DNA from 2 places in the Petrocella sp. genome. Region 2 is predicted to be linked to the other one. Evidence: predicted binding sites of a transcription regulator. Region 2 holds the regulator's gene; the other holds the start of a gene.
The links. The regulator Rex, encoded in region 2, represses fermentation and respiration genes when NADH is low (regulators of the CRP and FNR family bind a similar motif). The targets are predictions, from matches to a motif close to ATTGTTAANTANTTAACAAT.
Positions count from the first base shown of each region.

Region 1 (4,221 bases), on a different contig from region 2:
GCGGTTGTGTTCTAGGTCTAATTAAAGACCCAATCACCATTGAACATATTGAGTTAGCCATAGCCGAAAAAGGTTGGGCAAAAGGATGGATTAAACCGGAGCCCCCTGCTATTCGTACAGGAAAAAGTGTGGCCGTTGTTGGTTCCGGTCCTGCAGGCATGGCAGCCGCTCAACAGTTGGCTCGTGTCGGACATCATGTTACGCTATTTGAACGTTCTGATGCCATTGGTGGTGCTGTAAGATACGGTGTGCCGGACTATAAATTACCAAAATCTTATATTCAAAGACGTGTTGACCAAATGGTAGCTGAAGGTGTCCAAATTAAAACCAGTACCAATGTGGGGGTCGATATTTCTGTAGAAACTCTTAAAACCGAGTATAATGTTATCTGCTTGACCGGTGGTTCAACTGAGCCTAGAGATCTGACCATATCCGGTCGCAATCTCAGTGGTATCCATTTTGCTATGGATTTTCTCCCTCAATCGAATAAACGTGTTGCCGGTAAGCAGATTCCAGAAGATATAGCGGTTACAGCTGAAGGCAAAAAAGTAGTGGTCATTGGTGGTGGTGATACCGGTTCTGACTGTATCGGCACTTCATTAAGACAAGGTGCTATTGATGTTACCCAACTAGAATTATTACCCATGCCTCCAAAAGAACGTGATATCACTCAACCTTGGCCGGTTTTTCCAAGGCTCTACAAGACTTCTTCTTCTCATGATGAGGCTGAAGCTGCATTAAACAAAGATATTCGTGAATTTTCTGTCGGTACAAAAGCTTTTCTCGGTAATGAAAAAGGTGAAGTAACAGGACTTAAGTGCGTCAGACTGGCATGGGAGCAAATAGATGGTCGTCACACTATGAAAGAAATTGAAGGTAGTGAGTTCATCCTAGAAGCTGATTTGATCCTCTTTGCTATGGGTTTCTTACACCCTGAGCATACCGGACTTTTAGATGATCTTGGTGTTGAGTACGATTCAAGAGGTAATGTTGCTACAAATCGAGAGTTCCAGACTTCTATCCCTGGCATTTTTGCTTCCGGTGATATGCGACGTGGCCAATCTCTGGTTGTTCATGCTATTGCCGAAGGAAGAAATATGGCTTATGAGGTGGATAAATACTTAATGGGTGAAACTTATCTTAGAAGTACGTTGAAATAGAAGTTTTTTGATACATTTTGGCTTTTTGTCAGATCTTGTGGTAATCCCTATATCAGTAAGTTAACTAGGTCTCTAAGCAAAGAAGCTTAGAGACCTAGTTTAATTCTCTAGGAAAGTCTGTGCTATGTTAATGCGTTGGAGCATCGCATTAACTATCAAGGAAATTCCACTAAGTAAATTTTTAACGAATTATCTATATTTGCTTTGAATATTTGTGACATTCATGATAAAATGTTCTAGGTATGCAACATACAATTTATAGGTTGGTTGATAAAATGATTACTAATCTCACAATCATTAAAGTCTTCCTATCCTTGCCTCTAATTATGACCCTTTACCCGTTCAAATTAGAGATATAAATTTGTCAATTTTTATACAATGGTTAAAGTGTTTTTGACGCCTTAACTATACTATCAATGTAACGGAAGGAGATCCAATATGATTTACTCACATGAAGTAGAAAATATGTGTACAGTTTCAAGAGGACCAATTCACGGACCCGCTCCAATTCCAGAAGAAGGAAAATGGGTCAAAGCTTACGATGTTTCCGACATCTCAGGTTTAACACATGGTATCGGTTGGTGCGCGCCACAACAAGGTGCGTGTAAGCTGACGCTTAATGTAAAAGAAGGCATTATCCATGAGGCACTTATTGAAACCATCGGTTGTTCTGGAATGACCCACTCTGCCGCTATGGCTTCAGAGATTTTGACCGGAAAAACGATTCTAGAAGCTTTGAATACAGACTTAGTCTGTGATGCCATCAACGTGGCTATGAGAGAACTCTTCTTACAAATTTCCTATGGTAGAACTCAAACAGCTTTTTCAGAAGGTGGTCTGCCTATCGGTGCCGGTCTCGAAGACCTTGGAAAAGGATTAAGATCGCAAGTTGGTACGATGTATGGCACAAGTGCTAAAGGTGTACGTTACCTTGAAATGGCTGAAGGTTATGTAGTTGGTATGGGCCTTGATGCTAATGGTGAAGTCATTGGATATAAATTTGTACATCTTGGAAAAATGATGGAAATGGTTGCTAAAGGCATAGATGCCAATGAAGCGATGGAAAAAGCAACAAGTCAATACGGTCGTTTTAACGAAGCTGTTAAAGTCATAGACCCAAGACACGAATAGAATATACAGGAGGATTAAAATCATGTTATTTGAAAGTTATGATAGAAGAATCAATCAAATTACGCCCGTGCTTGAAAAATATGAGCTTGGCACATTAGAAGATGCTAGACAATTATGTTTAGATAAAGGCGTTGATGTTCATGAGATTGTTAAAGGCATTCAACCAATCTGTTTTGATAATGCATTATGGTCATACACTTTAGGTGCTGCTATTGCTATAAAAAAAGGTCAAACAGCGGCGGCTGATGTTGCTGAAACACTTGGCGAAGGCTTACAAGCTTTCTGTATTCCTGGTTCTGTTGCTGACCAAAGAGCTGTTGGTATCGGTCATGGTAACTTAGCCGCTATGCTTCTTAAAGAAGAAACCCAGTGTTTTGCACTTGTAGCAGGTCATGAGTCTTTTGCCGCTGCTGAAGGTGCTATTGGTATCGCTATGAGCGCTAACAGAGTCCGAACTAACCCACTTAGAGTCATCTTAAATGGCCTTGGAAAAGATGCTGCTTATATGATTTCTAGAATCAATGGTTTTACACATGTAGAGACTGAGCTTGATTATGCTACCGGTAAACTTAACGTGATCAAAGAAACACGTTTTTCTGATGGCCCTCGTGGTGCTGTTAAGTGTTTTGGTGTTGATGATGTTGTTGAAGGTGTAGCTGTTATGCATGCTGAAGGTGTTGATGTCTCTATAACAGGAAATTCAACTAACCCAACTCGCTTCCAACATCCAACTGTCGGTACCTACAAAAAAGAATGCAACCTTCTTGGTAAGAAATTCTTCTCTGTTGCTTCTGGTGGTGGTACAGGTAGAACTTTACATCCTGATAATATGGGTGCAGGTCCTGCTTCTTATGGCATGACGGATACTATGGGTAGAATGCATTCTGATGCTCAGTTTGCCGGTTCTTCTTCTGTTCCTGCTCACGTTGAGATGATGGGATTAATTGGAATGGGTAACAACCCTATGGTTGGTGCTTCTGTTGCTGTTGCTGTTGCTGTTGAAGTAGCTATGAAGAAGGCTTAAGAATATAAATGGTTAATTCTAATAGGTCCCATGAAAACCCTTCCACAGTCTGTATGACTACGGTCTCCGATTGGTGCATCCATGCACCAAAAGTCGACGAGTAACAGCCATGTTGCTCCACTTCAGTTACACAGTCTGCTCCATGAACTTCATGGTCGATGTTGGTGAGATCCATATAAAATTATTCAACTTTATCTTGAAACTTTTTGAAGAGAATATTATAAAGCAGTGAGTTTTCATTTTTGCTAGACCTTCTTGAAGGTAAGGCTATAAAATGAATACTTACTGCTTTTTTTGGTGATTTTTATTGCAATTTTGATGCATACTTGGTACATTTATTACATTAAAAGAGATTATCTTTTCTGTTTTAATAAGTTCTAATGAAAGGTGTGTGCGTTATGAAGAACAGTTATGCTTTTTTTAATAATACGGAGTGTGCTTATTTCCCTTGCCATATGACAGATCAGCTGGATACTTTTAATTGTAAGTATTGTTATTGCCCCCTCTATTTATTGGAGTGTAAAGGGAATTTTATACTTGTTAATGGGGTTAAAGACTGCAGTAATTGCTTGTTGCCTCATCGACCTGATAGCGATTTATATATTAATAAGTTGCTTCGTGAACAAATCTTTAATAAAACTAAACCTCATCTATAAACCATCCTTGTTCCACGGGTTTTTCATAATGAGAGACGTCACTCATGTAAATCACGCTGAGTCGATCTTCATCCGAATTGATTCTGGTTAGACTTGTTGGTAATATTTGCTTACCTTCCCAAAAATGTTTGATATCCCGACCCTGAATATAATTTAGTAAGCCTTTTATTATGATAGCATGAGCTACGATAAAGATTCTTCCCGAACTATGCTTTTTTAGAAGTTCTTCAAAAAACTTTGCTGCTCTATT
Region 1 is NZ_JCBCDA010000012.1:4,356-8,576, reverse strand. Features, by position in the region: gene AC6F8J_RS01915 (glutamate synthase small subunit) at 1-1,160, shown strand, start outside; gene AC6F8J_RS01910 (iron-sulfur cluster assembly scaffold protein) at 1,599-2,291, shown strand; gene AC6F8J_RS01905 (GGGtGRT protein) at 2,311-3,315, shown strand; gene AC6F8J_RS01900 (hypothetical protein) at 3,299-3,490, opposite strand; gene AC6F8J_RS01895 (cysteine-rich small domain-containing protein) at 3,696-3,971, shown strand; gene AC6F8J_RS01890 (histidine phosphatase family protein) at 3,955-4,221, opposite strand, start outside.
Region 1: the regulator Rex is predicted to act here: its motif matches at 1,521-1,540, upstream of AC6F8J_RS01910 (iron-sulfur cluster assembly scaffold protein).

Region 2 (4,221 bases):
AAACTATCCCAGGGATTGCATAATCTTTGATTGTTGTCTGATCCATCAGTGCCACTTGATTACTCTTTGCTACAATCATATTTCTCTCCCAATACAACAACGGAAACCATTGATTTCGTATGTGAAACTGTAATGTGCCATTTGTCGATTCCCATTTGCTTTTCCATCTCTTTTGCCTGTCCGTACAACTTAATATAGGGTCTTCCAAGTTCATTTCTTAATATTTCTACATCTTTTAGACCAAACTCTCTAAACCCTGTCCCAAAGACTTTGGTTACAGCTTCTTTGATAGAAAAATTTGCTGCAATGGTAGATGGGTTCATTTTTCTATCCCTAAATAGATTAAGTTCCGCTTTTGTAAAATATCTCATTAAAAATTTTGGCCTAGATACTGCTTTAAGGATTCGTTCTATTTCTATCATATCATTACCTATGCCAACAATCATTCTTCACCTCCGAAGTAATGTGCATCCAATTGTTCAATAACTTCTAAACCGGCTAAATCATGTATGAATTCATAAAGCCTTGTATTCTCTTCATCCAAATCTTCTTTTTTACCAACAAGTTCTTTGACTTTATCATGTATGGTCTGAATTTCAGATTCAAGTCTTCTTTTCTTTTCTTTATTATGTATCATACGCTCATAGAAAATAATCATGCTTTCTTTAAGCAAGGTTTGATTCACTTTTTCTATTTCATGAGGTAGTTCTTGTTTTCTCTTTTCATAGGCATCAAACTTACCATTAATCTCTTGAATATGCTTATGCTTTTTTTCCAGTTCCTTTGTGCCTTCTGCGTGCTTATCGTCAAAAGCAAGGGACATACCTGAAATGATGTCATCCATCATCTTTTTTTTCAAAGCTTTGTATGCTTTATATTCTGTATTAACCTTACCCTGTTCTTTTAATAGTTTGTTCAGTTGGCTTTCTAACGTTTTTATTTTATATGGTTTTTTACCGGTGAATAAACTATGCCAATTTTGATCAAGTACGACTATGTGTTCGGATTTCTTTATCTGTATGTGAGGTTTTTTATCCATCATGACAACTCCTAACATAGTATTTGATGGTTGCATTGTAGAATAGGAACGCTAAGATATTTGTAAAAAAAGATAGAAAAAATTCTAAGCTAAGTACCATCAGCTTCAAACCATTTCCTATCTCTTATTATAACTTGACTAAGTATTGAATATATTACAAGTATATTACATTTCAAACTATTACTCAGAATCCTTAATTCGATAAGACAAAGTCATCAGACTTTCTGATAAGTGAACATTTTCAACCACCACATCATAGTTATTAATCTGTAAATCAACAGGTGCAAAATTCCATATACCTCTAATACCCCATTCGCATAGATCATTGGCTATTGCAGGTGCTTTGGTTTTTGGGACGGTTAATATGGCTATATCAATGTTATTTTCAACAACAAACTCTTTAAGTTGATCCATATCTTGTACATCCATACCCCGAACAGATATTCCTACCAATCTTGGGTTGACATCAAAAAGTCCTTTTACAACAAAACCACGCTTTTCAAAATCTGTATAATTAGCTAAAGCCTGACCTAAATTACCGGAACCTATTATAATCACACTATAGTGATTCTCAAGCCCCAAAATCTTCGCAATCTCATTATACAGGTGACTTACATTATACCCATAACCTTGCTGACCAAACCCACCGAAATTATTTAAATCCTGACGGATTTGAGAAGCTGTAACATCCATACGTTGACTTAGTTCATTTGAGGAGATTCGAACGATATCATTCTCAAGTAGTTCTCCAAGATATCTATAATATCTAGGTAATCTTTTTATAACTGCTGTCGATATTCTCTTATCTGACATATCATGGCCCCCATTCTTCCGTATCTTAATACCATTATAGCTATTTGTTAAATAACTGTCAATTCTAATTAGTATATTGTTTATTTTGTACCTTACTTTCCTTTTTCTTTTCAATGGTTCTAATTAGTGGTATGATAATGTCGAAACACAGATAAAGAAAGGATACAATCATGATATTAAGTTGTAAAAATATTACTAAATCATTTATCGTAGATACCTTATTAAAGGATATTAATTTCATTATCAATGAAGGCGAAAAAGTAGCACTCATTGGAATCAACGGTGCCGGTAAAACCACGCTTTTCAGAATCCTTACCGGTGAACTTTTAGCTGATCGTGGTTCTGTCTATAAAGCTTCTGGTAAAACATTCGGCTATTTGAAGCAAAATGCATTATCCGATTCAAATCAGTCCCTTTACAAGACTGTTTACAATGCCAACGAGCAATTGGTTCATATAAAAAATGAACTTACCGATTTAGAAGAAAAAATTCATCTTCATGAAGGTGATCTTGATTTATTAGATAAACTTAATGAAGATTATGCTAAATTACGTCATCTTTTTGAATCCATTGATGGTTATCAATATGAAAGTCTAATCAAAGGTGTTTTAAAAGGTCTAGGTTTCTCACAAGACGACTTTGATCTTGAAGTGTCTAAACTATCCGGTGGTCAGAAGACAAGGCTGGCTCTTGCGAGAGAACTCATCTTAAATCCCGACTGTCTTATGTTAGATGAACCAACCAACCATCTAGATATGGATGCCATTCGCTGGCTAGAGGGATTCTTGCAATCCTATAAAGGTACCTTATTTATCATCTCTCATGATCGTTTTTTTCTTGATCAAATTGTAAATAAAACCATAGAGATTGAAATGGGTAAAGCCATTGAATACCAAGGCAATTTCTCTGATTTTATGAAAAAGAAGGCTCATATTAAAGAAATCCAAGCTAAACACTATGATCAACAACAAAAGACCATAAAGCAACAAGAAGATGTCATTAAGAAGTTACGTTCATTTAATCGAGAAAAGTCTGCTAAAAGAGCTGAAAGCCGTGAAAAACTATTAGAAAAAGTGGAACGTCTAGACCGACCTATGGAAGTTCAGGCTGATATGCATCTTCAATTAAAACCCCGTTATGAAAGCGGGCATGATGTTATGAAAGTCATAGACCTATGTAAATCTTTTGATCGTATAGAGCTTCTAGATCATATTCAGTTCGAAATAAAAAAAGGTGAGCATATTGCACTCATTGGTGATAACGGATCAGGTAAATCAACCCTTTTTAAAATCATCAATAAAGTTATGCAAGCCGATTCTGGTCAGATTCAGCTTGGTGCAAAAGTTAAAATAGGCTACTACGACCAAGAACATCAATTGTTAAACTCAGACAATACCTTAATTGAGGAAATATCTGACGCCTACCCTACACTCACGCAAGGAGAAATTCGTAACATCTTAGCTTCCTATCTTTTTAAGAGTGATGATGTTTTTAAGCATGTTTCAAAGCTAAGTGGTGGTGAAAAAGGACGCTTAACTTTAGTTAAACTCATGCTGAGTGAAGCCAATTTCCTGATTTTGGACGAGCCTACTAACCATTTGGATTTGATTTCAAAGAGTGTTCTAGAAAATGCGTTAATCGGTTATCAAGGTACGATCTTGTTTATATCTCACGATCGCTATTTTGTCAATCGTGTCGCCCATAAAGTCATGCATTTGTCCGAAAAAAAAATCAAAACCTATTTAGGTGATTATGATGAATTCTTAAGACAGCATGACATAAATGATTCAGAAGAAACAGCAATACTTTCAGAGATAACAACAGAAAACAAATCCAACTGGTTAGACGATAAAGCAAAAAAAACCGAAAGGCGAAGACTAGAAAACCTTCTTGAAAAAGCTGAATTGGACATTCACAGCCACGAAGAGCAAATAGAGAGTATCCATCAGCAACTCTGTCAAGAAGCCGTGTATACGGACCATGAAGCAGCTACTAGGCTCACTGAAGAGAAGTCAGTTCTTGAATCCTCTCTTGAGAAGTTATATGAATCATGGACGCAACTTCATGATGCACTAGAAAAAATAAAGACGTAGTGATTCTACGGATGGATTTTCATAGGATCCGTTGAGATAAAACTAAAAAAAGTAGCAACCTAAGACTTTCCTCCATGGTTACTACTTTTTAATACTATTAATTATGATCCATATCCAAAATCTGAACAATCTTTTTTTCACTAACATTCTTGGATGTATTCTTAATATGTATATTAGTCAGTTCACTGGCTATCTTATCATTACCGATTTTTAGCGCCTCTAGGATGGCTTTGTGTTCTTTAATAGAAGCTTTCGCTCGATCCACAGAAGACAAAG
Region 2 is NZ_JCBCDA010000066.1:4,649-8,869, forward strand. Features, by position in the region: gene AC6F8J_RS07575 (NAD(P)H-hydrate dehydratase) at 1-79, opposite strand, end outside; gene acpS (holo-ACP synthase) at 60-446, opposite strand; gene AC6F8J_RS07585 (hypothetical protein) at 443-1,039, opposite strand; gene AC6F8J_RS07590 (redox-sensing transcriptional repressor Rex) at 1,220-1,852, opposite strand; gene AC6F8J_RS07595 (ATP-binding cassette domain-containing protein) at 2,023-3,945, shown strand; gene AC6F8J_RS07600 (FCD domain-containing protein) at 4,043-4,221, opposite strand, start outside.